One region of the Gordonia sp. J1A genome, then DNA from elsewhere that is predicted to be linked to it. Evidence: predicted binding sites of a transcription regulator. Region 1 holds the regulator's gene; each other region holds the start of a gene.

The links. Region 1 encodes LexA, which represses DNA repair genes until DNA is damaged. Its sites were predicted from a motif close to CGAACANNTGTTCG; they were not measured.
Region 2: ACZ5QD_RS08115 (DUF222 domain-containing protein) is a predicted target of LexA. The motif match lies at 1,781-1,794, and genes of this name have one in related genera.
Region 3: ACZ5QD_RS03530 (DUF222 domain-containing protein) is a predicted target of LexA. The motif match lies at 4,352-4,365, and genes of this name have one in related genera.

The regions. Positions count from the first base shown of each region.
Region 1 is NZ_AP041607.1:897,462-904,673, reverse strand. It holds gene hrpA (ATP-dependent RNA helicase HrpA) at 1-2,505, shown strand, start outside; gene nrdR (transcriptional regulator NrdR) at 2,559-3,008, opposite strand; gene ACZ5QD_RS04220 (LysM peptidoglycan-binding domain-containing protein) at 3,031-3,576, opposite strand; gene lexA (transcriptional repressor LexA) at 3,760-4,419, shown strand; gene ACZ5QD_RS04210 (putative PEP-binding protein) at 4,446-6,164, opposite strand; gene ACZ5QD_RS04205 (DeoR/GlpR family DNA-binding transcription regulator) at 6,304-7,074, shown strand; gene ACZ5QD_RS04200 (1-phosphofructokinase family hexose kinase) at 7,071-7,212, shown strand, end outside.
Region 2 is NZ_AP041607.1:1,738,995-1,746,206, forward strand. It holds gene ACZ5QD_RS08110 (TetR/AcrR family transcriptional regulator) at 1-14, shown strand, start outside; gene ACZ5QD_RS08115 (DUF222 domain-containing protein) at 108-1,760, opposite strand; gene ACZ5QD_RS08120 (N-formylglutamate amidohydrolase) at 1,967-2,674, shown strand; gene ACZ5QD_RS08125 (IS5 family transposase) at 2,716-3,603, opposite strand; gene ACZ5QD_RS08130 (AAA family ATPase) at 4,039-5,148, shown strand; gene ACZ5QD_RS08135 (vWA domain-containing protein) at 5,145-6,398, shown strand; gene ACZ5QD_RS08140 (hypothetical protein) at 6,391-7,212, shown strand, end outside.
Region 3 is NZ_AP041607.1:757,836-765,047, forward strand. It holds partial or broken gene ACZ5QD_RS03510 (IS256 family transposase) at 1-632, shown strand, start outside; gene ACZ5QD_RS03515 (IS30 family transposase) at 811-1,968, shown strand; gene ACZ5QD_RS03520 (transposase) at 1,917-2,276, opposite strand; gene ACZ5QD_RS03525 (helix-turn-helix transcriptional regulator) at 2,310-2,750, shown strand; gene ACZ5QD_RS03530 (DUF222 domain-containing protein) at 2,725-4,332, opposite strand; gene ACZ5QD_RS03535 (OsmC family protein) at 4,614-5,021, shown strand; gene ACZ5QD_RS03540 (acylphosphatase) at 5,021-5,290, shown strand; gene smc (chromosome segregation protein SMC) at 5,311-7,212, shown strand, end outside.

The sequences.
Region 1 (7,212 bases):
CCCGACCCGCGAGCGGTCCGCGACGGCATGGCACAGCTGTCCGAACTGGGAGCGGTCACCGGCACCGATTCCGCGTCCGCGCGGCTGACCAAGATCGGCAAGCAGCTCGCGCGGCTGCCCGTCGACCCGAGGTTGGGCCGGATGCTGGTTGCCGGACACGACAACGGCTGCCTCGATCACCTGCTCGTCATCACTGCGGCGCTGGCCCTGCCCGACGTTCGGGAGTTCCCCAGCGACAAGCGGGAGGCCGCCACCGCCGCCCATCGCCGGCACGCGGTGCCGGGGTCGGAGTTCCTCGGGCACCTCAAGCTCTGGGAGTATCTGACGGCCAGGCGCGCGGAACTCTCAAGCAGCCAGTTCCGCAAGATGTGCGAGCGAGAGTTCCTGCACTTCCTGCGGATCCGCGAATGGATCGATCTGCACCGGCAGCTGCGGCGCACCGTCAGCGACCTCAAGTGGCAGATCCCGGACACCGAGGTGGACCCGGCAGCCGTTCATCGCAGCGTGCTCTCCGGCCTGCTGACCAACATCGGTGCGCGGCAAGGCGACTCACGCGACTATCTGGGCACCCGAGGCACGAAGTTCGCGATCTTCCCCGGATCCTTCCTCGCGAACAAACCGCCCGCCTTCGTCGTGGCCGCCGAACTCGTCGAGACCTCGCGCCTGTTCGCACACACCGTGGCCTCGATCGATCCGGCCTGGGTCGAGGAGTTGGCCGGCGACCTGGTGACGCGCACCTACTCCGAGCCGCACTGGTCCACCCGCCGCGGCGCGGTGATGGCGTACGAGAAGGTCAGCCTGTACGGAGTTCCCCTGGTGGCACAGCGCCGCGTGAACTACGGGTCGATCGACCCGAAGACCTCGCGCGAGATCTTCATCCAGGAGGCACTGGTCGCCGGACGCTGGCGTAACCGTCATGCGTTCTTCGCCCACAACGCCGAGTTGCTCCGCGACGCGTCCGAGACCGAACATCGCGCGCGGCGTAGGGACCTGCGCATCTCCGACGACGAGCTCTTCGAGTTCTACGCGGCGCGCATACCGTCCACCGTGGTGTCGACACGGCATTTCGACTCGTGGTGGAAGAAGGCGGGCCGCACCGATCCGGCGCTGCTCAACCTCCGGCCCGAGGACTTGCTCGGAGACGACGTCCCCACGGCCGCCGACTATCCGGCCGCCTGGCAGCAGGGCGAGACCCGCCTGGAGCTCCGCTACCACTTCGAGCCCGGCGCACCCGATGACGGCGTGACCGCGATCATCCCCGAGCCGCTCCTGGCACATGTGCGAGACACCGGATTCGACTGGCTCGTACCCGGGATGCGCGCCGAACTCGCGACGCAGCTGATCAAGTCGTTGCCCAAGGGCCTGCGCAAGTCCATGTCCCCGGCGTCCCGGTACGCCGAACTCGCTCTCAGCCGACTCTCGGTGCGCAGCGAGCCACTGCTCACCGGCCTGGCTCGCGAGCTGTCGTCGATCAGCGGGGTCACCCTGGCTCCGCGCGATTTCAATCCGTCGGCACTCCCCCCGCATCTGCGGATGCACTTCGCCGTCACCGGCACAGACGGCGCGATCATCGCGCGCGGCGACCGGCTCGCCGCGCTTCGCACCGACCTGTCTGCCGACGCCGACCGCGACCGCCGTGCGCCCCTGCACCGCGAATGGACCGCCGACGGTCTGGGCACCCTCGCCGACTCCGAGACGGCGACCGTTGCGGGACAGACGATCACCCGCTATCCCACGCTCGCGACCGTGCCGGGACAGGGCGTACGCATCGCGAAGGCCGCCACCTCCACCGAGCGCGACGCCGGCATCGCCGCCGCCGCCGGAGAACTCCTGCGACTCGCGATCGCGCCGCCCAGCCGCAAGCTGGCGTCGACTCTGCCGCCGCCGGCCAAGCTCGCGCTGAGCCAGAGCCCGTATCCGGACGTGGACGCGTTGCTGGCCGACTGCACGGCACGGGCGGTCACCGACACCCTGGCACGGGAGCCGGAGTTGGCCGCCCTGCGCAGTCCCGGTGACTTCGGCGCGCTCTCGGCGCGGCTGGGGCCGGTGATCCGGTCGCGCGCACCCGAGTACTTCGACGCCGCCGTCGCGGCGCTCGCCGAATACTCCCCGGTGCGCCGGGCCGTCGACGCCCGGTCCGGGACTCTCGCCGCCGACGACGTCTCCGATCAGGTCAACGATCTGATCTTCGACGGCTTCGTCGGCGCGACGGCATTGGAGCATCTGCGCTCGCTGCCGCGCTATCTGACCGCCGCGCGGCTGCGCCTCGAGTCCCTCAACACCGCCGCCGGCCGGGACAACGAGGCGATGGGCGCCATCGACAGGGTGGTGGCGGTCTGGAATAGGCGCCTCGCCCAGCTTCCGGCCGCACGCCACGAGGCGCTGAACGAGTTGGTGCAGTGGCGCCTGGAGGAACTCCGCGTGAGCCTGTTCGCTCAGCAGCTCGGCACCAACGGTCCAGTCTCCGAGCAGCGGATAATCAAGGCGATCGACAAGTTCAGCTGACTGCTCGGGGCGGTGGCTGACTGCTCGGACCGGTGGCGCCGGTGCCGTGAGTGTCAGTGACGGTCGCGGCGCAGCGAATCGATCTCGCGCTGGAAGTCGTCGGCCGACTCGAACGACCGGTAGACCGAGGCGAACCGCAGATAGGCCACCTCGTCGAGGTCGCGCAGCGGACCGAGGATCGCGAGACCGACCTCATTGCTCGGTATCTCGGCCGAACCCGACGAGCGCACGGTGTCCTCCACCTGCACCGCAAGCTTCGCCAGTGCGTCCTCGTCCACCTGACGGCCCTGGCAGGCGCGGCGCACGCCCTGCATCACCTTCTCGCGACTGAAGGGCTCGGAGATGCCGTTGCGCTTCACCACGGACAGCACAGCCGTCTCGACCGTGCTGAACCGCCGCCCGCATTCATTGCACGACCTGCGGCGACGGATCACCTGGCCGTCGTCGGCGACTCGGGAGTCGACGACACGGGTGTCGTCGTTCTTGCAGAACGGGCAGCGCATGCCATGACAATACCCGCCCGCCTCAGCCGTACTGCGGGGCGATAAGCGCTTGTCCGACATGCAGTCCCGATGTCTCGAGGCCGTTCAGGTCGCGCAGCTGGGCGATGACGCCCGCGGACGGCAACTCCGGAGCGATCCGCTCAGCGAGCGCGGTGAGCGACTCCCCCGACCGGACGTACACCACGTGCGTCGCCGCCGGCGACTCCGGCGTCGCCGCATCCTGGTAGCCCGCTCCGACGAGGGCGAGCAGCCACACCATGCCGGCGAGGGTGCCGCCGACCACCGCGGCCCCGGCCCACCGGCGCCTGCGGTACACCGCGGGCGACAGCGCGGTCCGGCCGGCCGGCGGCGCATCGAACATCACTCGCCGGTCCGCGACCGGGCGACGCCGCTCGGGGCGGCCGGTCGGGAAGCACGTTCCGCTCGAGTCGCCTCGCCCCGCTCCGCGTACTCCCCGATCACGGACCAGCGAGCCACGGACCACCGGGATGTCGCAGGTCATCGCCGACGCAGTGGAGTGCACAGCGGTGGCGCGTCCGGTCGGGGCGGGTGCCGTCCTCGTGCTCATGACTCGTCTCCAATCGATCGCGTGTTCGAAGAACTCTTGTTCGATAGTTAACACGAGGGGTCCGACAAACGCCGACACGCGTCGAACAATTGTTTGAGTTTTGTGACCTACTCAACTAGCCTTTGGACCATCGATCGAACACAGCTGACGAAAGGCCCGACCGTGACCGACACGCCCGATCCGATGCTCTCCACCGCGACGCTCGAGGCCTCATTGACCCAGCGTCAGCGCGAGGTGCTCGAGGTCATCCGTCAGTCGGTCCGCGAGCGCGGCTACCCGCCGAGCATCCGTGAGATCGGCGAGGCCGTCGGACTCACCTCCACGTCGTCGGTGGCCCATCAGCTCCGCACGCTCGAGCGCCGCGGCCTTCTCAAGCGCGATCCGCACCGTCCGCGTGCGGTGAACGTTCGGGACGATCAGCGGACACCGCCCTCGGGCGGTGCCGAGGCCGACGGAGAGTCACTCCCCACGCCGACCTTCGTTCCGGTGCTCGGCCGGATCGCCGCCGGCGGACCGATTCTCGCCGAACAGGCCGTGGAGGAGGTCTTCCCGATGCCGCGCGAACTGGTCGGCGACGGTTCCCTGTTCATGCTTCGCGTGGTCGGCGAATCGATGATCGACGCGGCGATCTGCGACGGCGACTGGGTGGTCGTGCGCCAGCAGAACGTGGCGGAGAACGGTGACATCGTCGCCGCGATGATCGACGGCGAAGCCACCGTGAAGACCTTCAAGCGCACCGACGGTCACGTCTGGCTCATGCCGCACAACGAGCATTTCGAGCCCATCCCCGGCGACGACGCCGCCATCCTCGGCAAGGTCGTCACGGTGATGCGCCGTATCTGAGGCGCCCGGCCGGCCTCAGCGGGACATCACACCTCGCCGGCCAGAACCGCGCGAACCGCCTCGCGCGCCTGTGACGGACTCGTCGCGGCGATCGCGGCGGACGCCGCATCGCGGCACTGATCCATGGTGACGGTACCCAGCTTCAGTCCCACCGCGGCCGACGCCGCAGGCGCGGACGACAACGACGTCACACCCATCCCGACCAGCACACATGCCAGCAACGGATCGGCAGCCGCCTCGCCGCATACGCCCACGGGCTTGCCCTGGTCCCGACCGGCGTCCCCGACCCGCTGTATCAGCGCGAGTACCGCCGGCTGCCACGGGTCGGTGAGCGCCGCCAGCTCCGGCGACATCCGGTCCGCCGCCATCGTGTACTGGGTCAGGTCGTTGGTGCCGATCGAGACGAAGTCCACTTCGGCGAGGATCGCGTCGGCGAGGATCGCCGCCGACGGCACCTCGATCATCACCCCCGGCACCAGACCGCGTTCCCGAACCCGCGCGGCGAATTCGCGCGCCTCGTCGACCGTGGCGATCATCGGTGCCATCACCCACGGCGTCGCACGGCCGTCGTCGCGCGCCGCCTCCGCCAGCGCATCGAGCTGGTTGTTGCGGATGTCCGGATACGTCTGCACGATGCGGTTGCCGCGGACTCCCATCGCCGGATTCGGCTCGTCGGAGTGGGCGACGAACTTCAGTGGCTTGTCCGAGCCCGCGTCGAGGGTGCGGATCACCACCTTGCGCCCGGGAAAGGCGTCGATCACCTCCCGGTAGAGCTCTACCTGCTGGGCGACGGTGGGCTCGGCCGCGCGGTCCAGGAAGGCCAGTTCGGTTCGGAACAGTCCGACGCCCTCCACCGGCGCCTGCGCCGCCGACCGAGCGGACACGCCGTCGGCCACGTTGGCCAGGATCGCGACCGCGTGCCCGTCCGCCGTGCGGCCCGGCCCACGCCAGGCCGCCGTCTCGGCTGCCCGCGTCGCCGCGGCCGTCACGGCGTCCGAGATGAGTCCGGCGTCCGGGGCGGCCCCCACCGTTCCCGCGTCCCCGTCCACGTAGCCCATGGCTCCGGAGGGGATCTCATCGAGTTCAGCGGCGGCGACCACGCACGGAATACCGAGTTGGCGAGCAATGATCGCCGTGTGGCTGCTGGGGCCGCCGAGCCGCATGCCCAGCCCGATGACGCGTGCCGGGTCCAGACCCGCGGTGTCGGCGGGCGCGAGGTCGTCGGCGAGCAGAATCGACGGTACGTCCGGCACGGGGATGCCCGGCTCCGAGAGCCCGAGGAGTTCGGCGACGACGCGGTCTCGGACGTCCAACAGATCGGTGACCCGTTCAGCCATGAGGCCGCCGAGCTTGGTGAACATCTCCACGAACTGCTCGGTGGCCGCAATCGCGGCGAGCGGCGCTCGAACGCCCTGCGCAATCGACTTGCCCGCGGCCGTCGCCCACCCGCGATCGCGCGCGAGACCGGCCGTGGCAGTCAGGACCTCGGCCGCGACGCCGGTGCTGTGGGAGGCCCGGTCGGCCAGCCGGTCGGCCACCACTCCGGCGGCGGCGGTGAAACGCTCCATCTCTGCGTCGCGGAGCTCCTCCGGAACGGGAGAGTCATCGATGGCGTCGAAGCCGGGTCGCGGTGCGGGTCTGATGATCGGTCCGTACGCGAGGCCACCGACCACCGGAGTACCGGAGACGATGACGTCGGCGCGGAACGGGTTCTCGGCAGGCACGGGAGAAGTCACCTCGGTCATGTGAGAGAGATTACAGAAAGTCCTTGACGTGTCAACACGTACCCATGTAAACAAAGATGTGTAACCAACCAAATCAACACAGATCCACATCTTTGCACGATCCCCATCGTTGCATGAGATCGGACAGTCGGGAGAGCAGATGTACGCGGAGGAACGCCAGTCGGCGATCGCGAACGAGGTCCGCCTGCGCGGCCGCGTCTCCGTAGCCGATCTCGCCGCGCGCTTCTCCGTGACCGGCGAGACCGTGCGCCGCGACCTGGCTATTCTCGCTCGCAGCGGCCATCTGGTGCGCGTCCACGGCGGAGCCGTACGCCTCGACGTCGCCGCAGTGGTCGACGAACCCGATCTGGTGGTTCGGGAGGAGACCCACCGAGGCGAGAAGAGCGCCATCGGTGCCGCTGCGCTGGCATTCCTGCCCGCCGACGGCGGTTCCATCGTGATCGACGCCGGGACCACCACTCTGCAGTTGGCTCTGTCCATCCCCGCCGACGCCCGCTTGACCTGCGTCACCAACAGCGTGCAGATCGCCGAGGTGGTGGCGGAGTTGCCCGGCTCCGGGGTGCTGCTGACCGGCGGCAGACTCCGGCCCAAGACCGGTGCCTCCGTCGGCGCCGACGCGATCGAGCGACTCTCGCGCATCCGTGCGTCGGTCGGCTTCCTCGGCACCAACGGTCTGTCGCTCGAGCACGGTCTGTCGACACCCGACGCCGACGAGGCCGCCACCAAACGCGCCATGATCGCGGCCTGCACGACGACGGTGGTCCTCGCCGACTCGTCCAAGATCAACCGGGAGGAACTGATGAGCTTCGGAACCCTGGAGGACGTCGATGTCCTCGTGACCGACGCCGGGATCGACTCGGCCTTCGCCGACGAACTGCGCGCCCACGAGATCGAGGTGGTGATCGCATGATCGTCACCGTCACCGCCAATCCGAGCACCGACCGTACGATCGAGCTCGCCGGACCGCTCCGGCGGGGCGAGGTGCACCGTGCGGCCCGCGTCGTCGACCAACCGGGCGGCAAGGGAATCAACGTCGCACGGGTGGTGC
Region 2 (7,212 bases), 840 kb from region 1:
TCACCCAGATCTGACCGGCGCCACGATCGGCATTCTCAATCAGCTCGAACGCGATGACACACCGGTTCATCCGCCCGCTCGGTGGCGCGGCCGGCGTTCTCGCACCCTCAGAACTGGGGCTCACCCCACTCCGTCCCCCACACCGTCCCGCACTCCGTCACCGAAGCCCCCGTCGGCACCACAGCCTCCACGACCTCACGAGCTCGACGATTCGCCGCCCGCCGCCGCATCCGGTACTGATGCTTGGCCTCCACTCGCGTACGCGGTCGTTCCGGTGCAACACCGGCGTGTCCGGATCCTGGGCGTGTCGGCGCCGGGTGTCTGCAAGTGAGGTGGCCGAGCTCCGGCAGGAGCCGCATGTTCAACGCCCGCTGACGTACCGTGAACCCCTCCGGCGTGGTGACCTCTGTCCAGATCACACCGTTCGCGTCCACGACCTGATCGTCGACCCATCCGCCGACGAAGGTCTTCAGACCATGATGGAAGCGGCACTTCGGATTCAGGTTGCACACGCACGTCGGGCCGCCGGCACTCGGATCGGTGTGGTTGAACTCGCACACGTGATCCAGATCCGACTTCCACGCCGCCCTCTCGCATCCCGGCCACGAGCAGGTACCGAACAGACCCCGCACCGCCGCGTCCACCGCCGCCGTCGGACGATAGGCGTTGCCTCGCTGCGCCTGGTGATCGACGAGCTCGCCGAGATCCACCTCTCGCCGAACCGCGTCCGGTCGAGCCGCCAGCTCCCGCACGTGCTCGGCCGAGATCGGGCCGTAGCCGTCCAGATGGGCCGGGGTGTCGGACTCCCCTCCGAGAGTCTCCTTGCGAACCACAACGTGCAGCACCACCCGTGCGCACCGCGACGCAATCGCCTCCGTCGACAATTCGGCGGTGCAATCGTCCCGACCGCACTCGCACACGAAGTCGGTCCCCGCCAGACGCGCGACGGCTGCCGCCGACCGACGCTCACCGCGAGTCCGCGGATCGTGCGAGCACACTCCGGCGATCACCGCGTCCAGCACGTCTTTCACGACCATCGCGTCCTCGGTCGAGGCCGTCACGATCACCTCGGACACGCCCTCGCCGAGCGGGTTCACCCGCACCTGCTTGGCGAGCTTCACCTGCTCGCGGGTCAGCGTCACCGCATCCGGATCATGTTCAGCCACAATCGAACTCACCAGAGCCTCCACCCGGCCAGCCGACAGCTTGCCCACCACGGACAGCGTGTGCGCGATCTCGGCGTCGATGAACGCCAGCAGATCCGCATCGTCGACCAGCGCCGTCTGCTCGACCACCCGACGAAACCACGCCGGGCAGATCAGCCCGTCACGCATCAACCGGCCCACCGCCGGAATCCGCTCCATGCACGCCACCGCGGCCTCCACGAAATGCTCAGCCGTGCACTGCCGCACGCCTGCCGCCGTCGCATACGACGCCGCGACCTGGCACAGCGGATCGTAGAGCCGTGTGTACACGTCGGCACCCGACTCGACACCGCCGGCCGGGCCATCGGACTCGGCCTGCTTCGCTAGCAGCAGTGCGTACACCGCTTCGTAGCGGTGCCACAACACCAGCCCCTGATAGCAGTCCGCTCGCGCCGCGAACCCGAGCAGAGCAGAACGATCGGCCCGCGAGGTGCAGTCCGCCGACTCTCCCGTACCTCCCGGACGACCGATCCGAATCACGATCGCACTCTCGTCGACCACCACCGACGAGACCGCCGACGCGGATCCCGAATCACCTCTGACCTTGATGTTCATTGATCCCCCTCCGTTCGAATCGAACTTGCATTCGATGTTATCCGGAGGGTCTGACATGAATGATCGCGAGAACTTCCGCCAACCCTGAGCGGACCGCCATGTGTAGATCGAGGATCCGGATTGTCGTAGGCCCGTGCTTGTCTGTCACGTTGCCGCATGGGCGGGGACGTGCCGTTCGTCGGCGCCACTACGTGTGAAGGACCAACATGCCCCCTCGCGCAACGATTCTCAACGGAAACCCCGACTCGCCGGTCCTGCTTCATGTCGCCCGCCGTGCTCAGCTCGCACGGCCGCACTCCATCGCACCGTCGATCCCACTCGAGTCCCTGGACGCCGCAACCGAATCGGTGGCCAAGTGCGCGCGGACGCACGCTGCGGTTCGCCCGCACCTGATCGTGAACGACCTCTCTCCGCTACCAGAAGCCGCACGCCTGCCCGGTGATGCAGACCCGATCGACCACATCCAGCCCTACGCCTGGCTGGTGACCGATCTGATCGAAGAGCGGTTGACCGCGACCGGCTGCGCCGTGATCGTCGACATTTGTTCGTACCCGAACGAGTCGACTCCGCTCGAGGATCAGCAGCAGACACACCCCGAGGTCTGTCGCGGCATCGACTTTTCGCACACTCCGACAGCGCTTCTCGATGCGGCGGTCACCGCATTCGGCGAGTTGGCCTCCGCCGGACCCGACGTACCGCAGCCGCGGCGATACGTGCCCCAGGCACAGTATGGAAACGACCAGCGTGTCCAGGCAGTCACGGTGGCGATCCGCAATGACGTCCTGCTCGACGGACACTTCGCGGTCAACCCGGAGTCGGTCGAGCGGCTGGGCCGGGCGATCGGCGAAGTGATCGGGGCACGCATCTGCGCGGCGCTGCCGCACCCCTGCGATCCGGTCCCGCCAATCTCATGACCGGGCGGTGGTTAGCCAACGGCAGGGCGACCTAGGTTCTGTTACGAAAGTCGTCTGAGCCAGTGATTGATGCTTGCGATTTCGATGGTGGCGGCGAAGCGGACGGCGAGTTTGTCGTAGCGGGTTGCGCAGGCTCGGTGTTGTTTTAGCTGGTTGATGCCATATTCGACGGCATGGCGGTCCTTGTATCGCTCGGAGTCGAACGCGGGTGGGCGTCCGCCGACCGATCCTCGTCGTTTGCGGTGTCGGTGTTGGTCGGACGGTTGAGCGATCGTGGCCTTGATGTGGTGGGTTCGCAGCCAGGTCCGGTTGGCCTTCGATGAGTAGGCCTTGTCCGCGAGGACCCGGTCGGGGCGAGACCGTGGTCGGCCGGGACCGGCGCGGCAGACTCGGATTCCTTCCAGGACGGGAATCATCTCGGGGCTGTCGCCGCACTGGCCGGCGGTCAGGAGGAAGGAGAGCACTCCGCGGTGCTGATCAATCGCGACATGGGTCTTTGTCGACCAGCCGCCGCGGGATCGTCCGAGCGCGTGATCGGACGGTTCGTCGGGCACCTTCTCGAGGCTGTCGGCGCGAGCGCCTGCGGCGTGCGCATGAGCTCTGGACGTCATCGAATCAACGCTGACCTGCCACGACAGTCGATCTGAGGCGGCAGCATTGGCGCGTAGTTCGGCATCGATTCGTGCCCAGATTCCGGCGACCTGCCATTGAGTGAACAAGGCGTACACCCGCCACCACGGGCCGTAACGGTCTGGAACGTCGCGCCACGGACAGCCGATGCGAGTTCGGTAGCGGACCCCGTCGATCAGCGCTCGCAGACAATACTGGCGGGGTCGACCGCGTCTGGGCGGGGTGGGAAGGTGCGGCTCGAGAACCGTCCACTGCCTGTCGGTCAGGTCATGGCGCGCTGATGCCGATACGGTGGCCATGGGAGGCCTCCCTGCGAGCGTTGATGATTAGACACCAACTGCGTTAGCGCGGAGGCCTCCCGTCATGCTCGCGGACACGCCGACGCCACACCAGCCACTTTCGTAACAGAACCTAGGTCGTGTCTGACAATGTGCGGGGCCAGGCGATCACGGCATTGAGGACGACCGCTGCTCGATAGTTGACGGCGTGCTTGTCGTAGCGAGTGGCGATGCCGCGCCACTGCTTGGTCACTACACACAGATCTTTGTCAGACACGCCCTAGCCGATGCCTCACACTTTCGGCCGTTCGGTCGACACCTGTCACTGTCTGTCAGCAGGCTTTCGGTACCCGACCTGTCAGACCCTCGTCGTACCGTGCGAACCATGACAGACAGTCGCGAGGCGCAGCCCGCCGAGTCTCGCGGCAGCGCTCAACTCGTGTGAGGGGAACCCAAATGAACGACTACCACCACACCCTGGCCGCACTCGGACTCTGCGTGTCCGTGCGGATCCCGGTGATCTTGTGGGGTAACCCCGGCGAAGGCAAGACGTCCATGATCGAGTCTGCCGCCGCGGACGGCTGGCACGTGGAGACGGTGATCCTCAGCCAGAGCGAACCGTCGGATCTCGCGGGACTGCCAGTGGTCGGACCGGACGGATCCGTGGTGCTGGCACCACCGGCCTGGGCGCAGCGACTCGCTGATCGCGACGGTCCTTCCATCTGCTTCTTCGACGAGTTCACTACTGCGCCACCGTCACTGCAGGCAGCCGCGCTCCGGGTGCTCACCCACGGACAGGTCGGCACTCTGCAGCTTCCGGACACCGTCGCGTTCGTCGCAGCGGCGAATCCGATCGACGTGTCCGCCGCCGGGTGGGATCTCGCCGCCCCGACCTCGTCGCGGTTCGTCCATCTCGACTACGCAATGACGGTCGACATCTTCGCCGGCGGCGCGGTCGCCGGGAACTGGCCGCCTCTGCCGACGTGGGAGCTACCGGCCGACCACCGGACGGTCATCGCGTTGGAGATGGCCCAGATCGCCGGTTTTCTCCGTGCTCGCCCCAATCAGCTGAGCGTGATTCCACAGGATCACGCAACACGGTCGCGGGCGTTCCCCACCCCTCGGACGTGGGAGTTCGCGGGCCGACTGTCGGCCCTGGCTGCGGCACTGCAACTGCCCGATGAGGTGACAGCACTGCTCGTCGCGGGCGCCATCGGCGATGCCACCGCGCACGAGTACCTGTCGTGGCGGGCCAACCTCGACCTGCCAGACCCGGAAGACCTCTTGGACGGTGCGGTGGACGTCAGCTTCTCGCAGTGGAGGCCCGATCGGGTCTATGTGGTCCTGCAGTCATTGGTCGCCGCGCTCGACACCCGGAACACCTCCGACCGGTGGACTGCGGCCATGAAGCTGTGCTGCCAGGCGGCGGACGAGTCCGGCCTCGATGCCGCGATCCCCGCCGTCCGCACTCTGGTGGCACCGGATCGGAGACCGCCGGGCGCCCCGGTCCCGTCGTCGATCTCCGTATTCGCACCAGCGCTCCAGGCCGCCGGGCTGCTGCGATGACGGTCGACCTCAGCAGCCTCACCGCTGCGCGACTCTGGATCATCAGCGCACCGCCGGATCGATCGTCTTCATCGGACGCTCCCCGCGGCCAGGCCTATCTGTCCCGCGCTCTGTTCAGCCTGTGCACGGTCCACACCGACGCGGTGCCCAGTCTGTCCGTCGACGAGGGATGGCGGCTGTACGTGAACCCGGATTGGCTGGCGACGACCGACGTGCCGACCATCGGTCGCGAACTGGCGCACGTGCTGTGGCACCTGCTGAACAATCATGCGGAGCGGGCCCGTGCGTGCGGCGTCACTGATGAGTCGGCCGAGCGCTGGCATCTCGCCGCTGACATGGCGATCCAGGATCTGACAGCCTCCTCCGGTCTCGCCCCCGACCACCTGCCCGAACCGCTGACGAGCGACGATGGCCACTGTCCGTCGGCCGAGGAACTGTTCGCCGGTCTCCTCGGCGACGAGCGGTGCGACGGTTCGGCCGACGGCAACGCCGATCGCGATCACACGGACTGCGGCAGCGGCGCGGACGGCATTCCGCGGAACTACGAGCCCGCCGTCAGCGCCGAACTGCCGGTCCTCAGCCGTCTCGAGGCAATGGCGGTGCGGCATGACGTCGCACTCGGTGTCGGTGGCGCCCATCCCGGGACGCGATGTTCGGGTGCCTTGCAACGGTGGGCCGATAGCATTGCGACGCCGCGTGTTCCGTGGCAGCAAGTGCTCGCCGGGACAGTCCGGCGGTCAGTCACGACCGTCGCCGGTCGCGGCGACTACACCTATCGGCGACCATCGCGGCGCTCGTCGTCCACACCCGGCGTCGTGCTGCCGAGCCAACAGCGTCCCGTACCCCAGGTCGCCGTCGTCGTCGACACCTCCGGAAGCATGGACCACCGGATGCTCGGACGGGCCCTCGTTGAGCTCGACCGCATCCTCGAGACGCTTCAGATGGGCGAGAACGGGCTCCAGGTATTCACGGTCGACACCGCCGCCTACGAGATGTCGCGTGTCCGGCGCGCAGTGGACGTCGACCTGCTCGGCGGTGGCGGCACCGATATGACAGTCGGGATCGCCGCGGCGGCGATGCAGCGTCCACGTCCTGAACTCGTCGTCGTGTTCACCGACGGCTACACCCCTTGGCCTGCGGCACCAGTTCCGGGGATGACCGTCCTCGCAGCGCTCATCGGCCCCGATCACCACAGTCTTCCGACGACTCCCGACTGGATCGTCCGCGTCGAATGCGTCGGCGATGAGTGACGACGCCGACGACTTCCGTCTCCCGCGGGCCTGCACGGTCGAGTTCCCCTGCACCATCGACGGCACCGCATCGCATCCGGTCACGATCGAGCCGGACTGGTCATTCGACAACCACCACGATCCGGCGGACCTCGTCGCCGTGGCACTCGGCGCCGGGCGTCCGGCCTGCGACGACCTGCCGACGATTCTCCGGCAGGCCCGCCGGATCGCCGCCTACCGTTCGGGCGACGTGCCGCTGCCGATCGTCTGGAACGGCACCGATGCCCGGATCGACGATGACGCGGTGGTCGCGATGGTCAACCCGCGTCCCGCGCTGTACTCGCGCGTGCGAACGATGGCCGGTGGACCCGACCCGTTCGCCACCGTCGCGGCGGCCGCCTCCTATCTGCGCTCCCCGCGCAGTGCGAGACAACACCGACCGTTGGTCGCAGCGGTGCTCGCGGGGCTGGCTCAACGCGGCGTGCTGCCACGACCGGCCGAGGACGACGCGACGACCCTCATCGATTCCTTCATGCACGAGCAGTCGATCACCGATCGACTCCGTGCCGAACGACCCCGCACTGCTGACCTGTCCGAGGCCGCGGTCCTGCGCGCGCGTGCCGCACTCGCCACGGCATCCGCCACGAGGACGCACCGCGTCGGCGACACGACGCTCACCTGCGCGACTGCCGACAATCGTCTGGTCGGTATCCTCGAACGCACCGCGGTCGACGCCGAGCCGGTTCCGGTCGCCGTCGTGAACAGCGGAATGTCGTCGGAGTACTCCCTGTTCACCGGCGGACGGACCATCGGCCCCAGCCTGCTCGACCAGAGC
Region 3 (7,212 bases), 140 kb from region 1:
CACCAGCGAAACCAAAGCCTCGTGGAACACCTTCCTCGCCGACCTGGTCGCCCGCGGCCTCGGCGGAGTCCGCCTGGTGACCTCTGACGCCCATGCCGGGATTGGTCGAGGCGATCGCCGCGACCCTGCCCGGCGCCGCTTGGGAGCGCTGCCGCACCCACTACGCCGCAAATCTGATGGCGGTGTGCCCGAAATCGATGTGGCCGGCTGTGAAAGCGATGCTGCACAGCGTCTACGACCAACCCACACCAGAGGCGGTGAACGCCCAGTTCGACCGGCTGCTCGAATACACCGAAGACCGGCTACCCGACGTCGCCGAACACCTCGGCGACGCCCGTGAAGACCTGCTGGCGTTCACCGCGTTTCCGGAAGATGTGTGGCGCCAGATCTGGTCCAACAACCCCACCGAACGGCTCAACCGCGAGATCCGCCGCCGCACCGACGTCGTCGGCATCTTCCCCAACCGCGACGCCATCATCCGGCTCATCGGAGCAGTGCTCGCCGAGCAGACAGATGAATGGGCCGAAGGCCGCCGCTACCTCGGCCTCGAGGTGCTCAGCCGTTGCCGCCTGACCGTCACCGACCACACGCCGGAGGTGAACACCGACCCACTGATCCAACTACCCGCCTGACCACCTACGAAGGACCACAACCAGTTACACCACTACCCGGGACTTGACCGATCAGCGGTGTGGCCGGTCGAGCTCGGCCGCGAAGAAAGCCGACGCTGTCTTCAGAATCGGCGGATTCAAGCGGTCAGTGCAACGAGTCCTGTGAGATGAGGCAGTCACTGATCACAGGAGGATCCGGATGCAGGGCAAGCACGGTCATCTCAGTCGGGAGCAGAAGCGGCTGGCACTCAGGCTGCATGCGAGGGGTTGGCGGCTGGTCGACATCGCCAAGGAGATCGGCTGCAGCGCGCCGATGGTCGGGATCATGGCCCGCACCGGCAGGCACGCCGACGCCAAGCCGTTCGGCTGGGAGCCACGCCAGGGCTGCCTGACGATTGACGAGCGCGAGCAGATCCTGGTGGGGATCAATCGTGGCGACACCTTCACCGCGATCGCCGAGCACCTGGGGCGCGCGGTGTCGACCATCAGCCGCGAGGTGAAGCGCGGCGGTGGTCGCTGCGGCTACTCGGCATGGCATGCGCACGAACGCGCTCGCGATCAAGCTCGTCGGCCGAAGTCTTTCAAGCTCGCGTCAGGCCGGTTGCTCGAGGAGGTCTCCAGCCGGCTGGAGCAGTTGTGGTCCCCCGAGGAGATCGCGGCGCGCCTACGGTTGGATCACGCCGATGATCCGGAGATGCGCGTGAGCCACGAGACGATCTACCAGTCCCTGTTTGTCCAGGGCCGAGGCGAGTTGCGCCGCGAGTTGGCGCGGTGTCTACGGTCCGGAAGAGCGGCCCGAAAGCCCCGCGGCACCACTGACGGCCGCGGCCGGATCCCCGGCATGGTGATGCTCAGCGAACGCCCCGCAGAAGCCGACGACCGCGCCGTGCCCGGACACTGGGAAGGCGACCTCATCCTTGGCGAGGGCAGCCGCAGCGCGGTCGGGACGCTCGTCGAGCGATCGACGCGGATGACGCTGCTGTTGCACCTCCCAGATGGCAAGACAGCCGAGCAGGTCGAGGCAGCGATGCGCGCCGCGATCAGCAAACTACCGTCCTCGTTGGCCAGAACGATCACCTGGGACCAGGGCGCGGAGATGTCGCAGCACGCGGCGTTCACCACTGCCACGGGTATCCCGATCTACTTCTGCGATCCCCACTCGCCCTGGCAGCGCGGGAGCAACGAGAACACCAACGGCCTGTTGCGTCAGTACCTGCCCAAGGGCACCGACCTGAGCGCCGTCACCCGCGAGGAGTTGGACGCGATCCAGGACAGCCTCAACAGCCGACCGCGCAAGACTCTGGGCTATCTGACACCATCAGAGAAGCTCGCAGAGCTTCTTGCGCCCACCGCTTGAATCCGCCATCTCGTTCGCCCGACGCAGCTCTCGAACTTCCTTCTCCAACAAGCGGATCCGCTCGATATCTGAAACTGTCTCGACCCAGGCGCTTCGGCTTGGCCGTCTTCGACGCGGCGGACCCAGGTCCGCAGGGTCTCGGGGTTGACGTCGAGTTGCTTGGCGATCCGCGCCAGAGCTCCGGGCGCGGTCTCGGGATCCTTCCGAGCATCGATGGCCATCCGTGTGGCACGGTCCCGCAACTCGGGTGAGTACTTCGGTGGGCGAGGCACGAAACAAGTGTCCCTTCCGGTCAAACCTGTCTCCATCAAACCCGGGACGATTCAATCGTCACTGACCTCATGCAACTGTTGCTGACCGAGGTGCTGCGTCTGCATCTGGACACGGCTCCCGCGGCCGGTCACGGCTGGTTGACCGCCCTCCGCGACCCGGTTCTCGGCCCGGCACTCGAACAACTGCATTCGGCGCCGGATCGCAAATGGACCGTCGCCGAACTCGCCTCAGCGGCGGCCGTCTCACGATCAGTGATCGACGAGCGATTCCGAACCGTCCTCGGGCGATCGTCCATCCGGTACCTGCACGACTGGCGCATGCACATCGCGCAGAATCTGCTCGCGTCGACGAGTCTGCCCATCGGCTCGGTGGCCAGACGGGTGGGGTACGATTCGGAGGAAGCGTTCAGTCGTGCGTTCAAACGCGCCTTCGGTGAGGCCCCGAGTCTGTGGCGATCGACCGGCTCCGCCGATGCCGCTGGACTCAGAACGGCGGCTCGCCGTCGGTGACCGTCGCGATTTCCCGCTGTCGGCGGTTGGCGGCGCGCCTCTGGGTGCGGTAGCGGTGCTTGGCCTGAGTGCGGGTCAGTCGCCGTTCCGGTTCATTCTCGGCGTGTCGGTTCTCCGGGCGCGTCGCGGGCGAGTCCGACATGCCGAACGACACGCCGTGCCGGCACTGAATGTGCCCGAGCTCGGGCAGCAGCCACAGGTTCATCGCCTGTCGGCGGACGGTCATCCCGTCCGGCGTGGTGACTTCGGTCCAGATGACGCCGTTGGCGTCGACGATCTGATCATCGACCCACCCTTCGGCGTGGGTTTTCACGCCATGATGGAAACGGCACTTCGGATTCAGATTGCACACGCACGTCGGCCCGCCGTTGCCCGGATCGCGGTGGTCGAATTCGACGACGTGATCGAGGTCGGACTTCCACGCCGGGCGGTCGCAGCCGGCGACGGTGCAGGTGCCGAACAGGGCGCGGACGGCTGTGTCGACCGCCGCCGAGGGGCGGTACCGACCGGCGTGTCGCATGCAGTCGGCGATCACCGTGTCCAGATCCAACTCGCGAATCACCGCGTCGGGACGACGCACCAACTCCCGGGCGTGGCGGGCGGAGATCGGACCGACGCCATCCTCGTACGCCGGTAGCTGCGACACGCCGTCGAGCGCCTCCTTGCGCACCACGACGTGAACCATCACCTGGGCGCGCCGCGCGTCGATCTGCGCGGGCGCCAACTCCGAGACGCAGTCGTCCCGCTCGCACAGGCAGGTGAACTGGCTCTGCTGCAGCAGTGCGGTAGCGGCGTCGGACCGGCGGGCCTGCTTGGTTCGCGGGTCGAACGGGCACACGCCGTCGGCGAGCGCGTTGATCGCCCCGAGGGAGATCGCCGCGTCCTCGGTGGAGCCGACGATCACCATCTCCGACACGCCGTCGGCGACCGGCGTCACCGACACCTTCTTGCTCGACGCGACCTGCTCACGAGTCAGGGTCGCGGCGTCCGGGTCGTGCTCGGCCACGATCGCGGCGACGGTCGACTCCACCCGGTTCGCCGACAGTCCACCCATTCCGGCCAGACGATGTGCGATCTCCGCATCAATGAAGGCGAGCAGGTCGCCGTCGTCGACCAACGCGGTCTGCTCCACGGCTCGAACGAACCACCCCGGAGTGAGAACCCCGTAGCGCATCAGTCGGCCGATCGACGGAATCCGCTCGAAACACGCGATCGCCCGATCGACGAACAACTCACCCGCGTACTGCCGGACCCCGGCCGCTGTCGCATACGAGGCCGCCATCTGGCACTGCGGATCAAACAACCGCGTGTACGCATCGACCGACGCGTCGGCCTCTAATTCCGCTTGCTTCGCCCGATACAGCGAGTACACCGCCTGATAGCGATGCCACATCACCAACCCCTGATAGCAGTCAGCCCGCGCTGCGAAGGTCAACAACGCGGCACGATCAGCCCGCGACACCGCAGCCGCATCCGAACCGGACCCGTCGGTCGAACCTGCCGGACATCCGATCCGGATCACGATCGACCCGTCGTCGACCACCACCGACGAGCCGGAATGCTCCCTCACCTGCATGTTCACGCCTCCCCTTCGAGTGCCTCGAACTTACATTCGATGATATCGGCAGGGTCTGACAAATCACTCGAACGGAACGAGGCGGATTCAGCGCACCGTTCTCGGCGACGCGCTCTCGTCGACGTCCTCAAGCCGATCCGCAGGGCGAGCCGGCCACCCGGTAGGTTGAACAGTCTTGGAACGCCGACGGCCGGGAAGGTCTGCGAGGCCGGCGGCGTTCGACCGGGGGAGGCGTGAACACCGAGACGTGAACACCTCCACGAACGGCAGATGAAAGGCACGACGACATGACTGAACTGTGGGTCCAGCGGACCGGAACCCGGAGGTACACCGGGCAGAGCTCGCGCGGGGCGCAGGTCCTCATCGGCTCGGAGGACGTCGAGGGCGTCTTCACCCCGGGTGAACTCATGAAGATCGCACTCGCCGCGTGCACGGGGATGTCGTCGGACCGGCCGCTCTCGCGCCGACTGGGCGACGACTACGACGCCACCGTGCGGGTCTCGGGCGACGCCGACCGGGAGAACGAGCAGTACCCGCAGCTGGACGAGGTCCTGGAAGTGGACCTCTCCGAACTCGACCCGGAGGCCGCCGAGCGCCTGCTCGTGGTCGTCGAGCGCGCCATCGACAAGGTCTGCACGGTCGGCCGCACCCTGAAGGCGGGAACTCAGGTCTCGCTCACCATGGAGACCGAGTGATGCAGCGCCTCACCGCGTGGGTGCACGGGCGAGTCCAAGGCGTCGGATTCCGCTGGTGGACCCGGTCGCGAGCGCTGGAACTCGGTCTGGTGGGATACGCCTCGAACCAGCCCGACGGTCGGGTGCTCGTGGTCGCCGAAGGTCCGCATGAATCGCTGACGGCACTGCTGGCCGCGCTGCGCTCGTCCGACACCCCCGGCCGAGTCGATCTGGTGGTGGAGTCCTTCGAGGCGGCACGCGGTGGTTTGACGGGCTTCGTCGAGCGCTGATCCGGGTAGGCTGTCAGGTCGTGCACTTGAAGAGCCTCACCCTGAAAGGGTTCAAATCGTTCGCGTCGTCGACGACGCTGCGGTTCGAGCCCGGCATCACGTGTGTGGTGGGGCCCAACGGGTCGGGCAAGTCGAATGTCGTCGACGCCCTGACCTGGGTGATGGGGGAGCAGGGGGCCAAGGCCCTGCGCGGCGGAAAGATGGCCGACGTCATCTTCGCCGGGACCTCCGGTCGCGCCCCGCTGGGCCGCGCGGAAGTGACCCTGACCATCGACAACTCGGACGGCGCGCTGCCGATCGAGTACTCCGAGGTGTCGGTGACGCGGCGCATGTTCCGCGACGGCGCGGGCGAGTACGAGATCAACGGCAATTCGTGCCGCCTGATGGACGTTCAGGAACTGCTGTCCGATTCGGGCATCGGCCGCGAGATGCACGTCATCCTGGGGCAGGGCCGGCTGGCGGCGATCCTGGAGGCCCGGCCGGAGGAACGGCGCGCGTTCATCGAGGAGGCCGCCGGGGTCCTCAAGCATCGTCGCCGCAAGGAGAAGGCGGTCCGCAAACTCGACGCGATGGCCGCCAACCTGGACCGTCTCACCGATCTGACGACGGAACTCCGCCGCCAGCTCAAGCCGCTCGGCCGGCAGGCCGAGGTGGCGCGGCGCGCGGCGACCGTCCAGGCCGACCTGCGCGACGCCCGCTTGCGGCTGGCCGCCGACGACCTCGTGAAGCGACGCGAGGAGATGGCGCAGCACAGCGCCGTGGAGGCCGACGTCCGGCGACAGCAGGACGAGGTGGCGGCCGCGCTGGACGCCGCCACGGAGGCGCTGTCGGCAGCACAGGAGCATCTGGCGCAGGTGGCGCCCGCGGCGAGTGAGGCCGGACGCGTCTTCTACCAACTCGGCGCACTGTCGGAGCGGGTCGGCGGCACGTTGCGGCTCGCCGGTGAACGCGCGGCGAACCTGGCCTCGCCGAGCGTCGCCAACTCCGGTCCCGATCCCGAGGAACTGGAACGGCAGGCCGAACGCGCTGCGATGACCGAGGCCGAGCACACCGAGGCGGTCGAGGAGGCCGCCGAGCGGCTGGAGTACGCGACCGCCGCGCTGCAGGCCGCCGAGCAGGTGGCCAACGAGGCCGAGCGCGCGCACCTGGCCGCGGTGCAGGCCGTCGCCGACCGCCGCGAGGGTCTGGCGCGGTTGGAGGGCGAGGCCGCGAACCTGCGAACCAGGGTGGAGTCGGTGGACGCCGAGACCGCCCGGCTGACGGCGTCGATCGAGGCGGCCGCCGAGCGGGCCGACACCGCGCAGGCGGCCCTCGATCAGGAGGTGGCGCGGGTCAGGATCCTCGAGGACGCCGAACGCGGCCTCGATGAGCACCACGAACGATGTGCGGCGGCGCTGGCCGAGGCCACTGCGACCGTCGAACGGCTCCGCCAGAGTGAGCGCGAGACCGCCAGATCGATCGCGTCGCTCAGCGCGCGGATCGAAGCGCTCTCGGTCGGTCTGGAACGCGGTGACGGCGGGGCCTGGCTGATCGAACGCGGAACCGAGGGCGTCCTCGTGCCGCTGTCGGAGCTGCTGACGGTGAAGCCGGGCTACGAAGCCGCCATGGCGGGAGCGCTGGGGCCGGCCGCCGATGCGATCACGACGGTCGACGCGCTCGCCGCGGTGCGGGCCCTGCGCGAACTGCGCAGCGGCGACGGCGGGCGAGCGGCCCTCATCGTCGGGGGACTGCCCGGCGTCGACCCCGACCGTCGGCCGTCGCTGCCCGACGGTGCGGTGTGGGCCCGTGACCTGGTCACCGCACCCGACGAGGTGGCGGGCGCGCTCGACGTGCTGCTCGCCGAGACGATCGTCGTCGACGATCCCGAGACCGGGCTGGACCTGGCCCGTGAGCTCGGAGTGGTCGGCGTCACGCGCGACGGC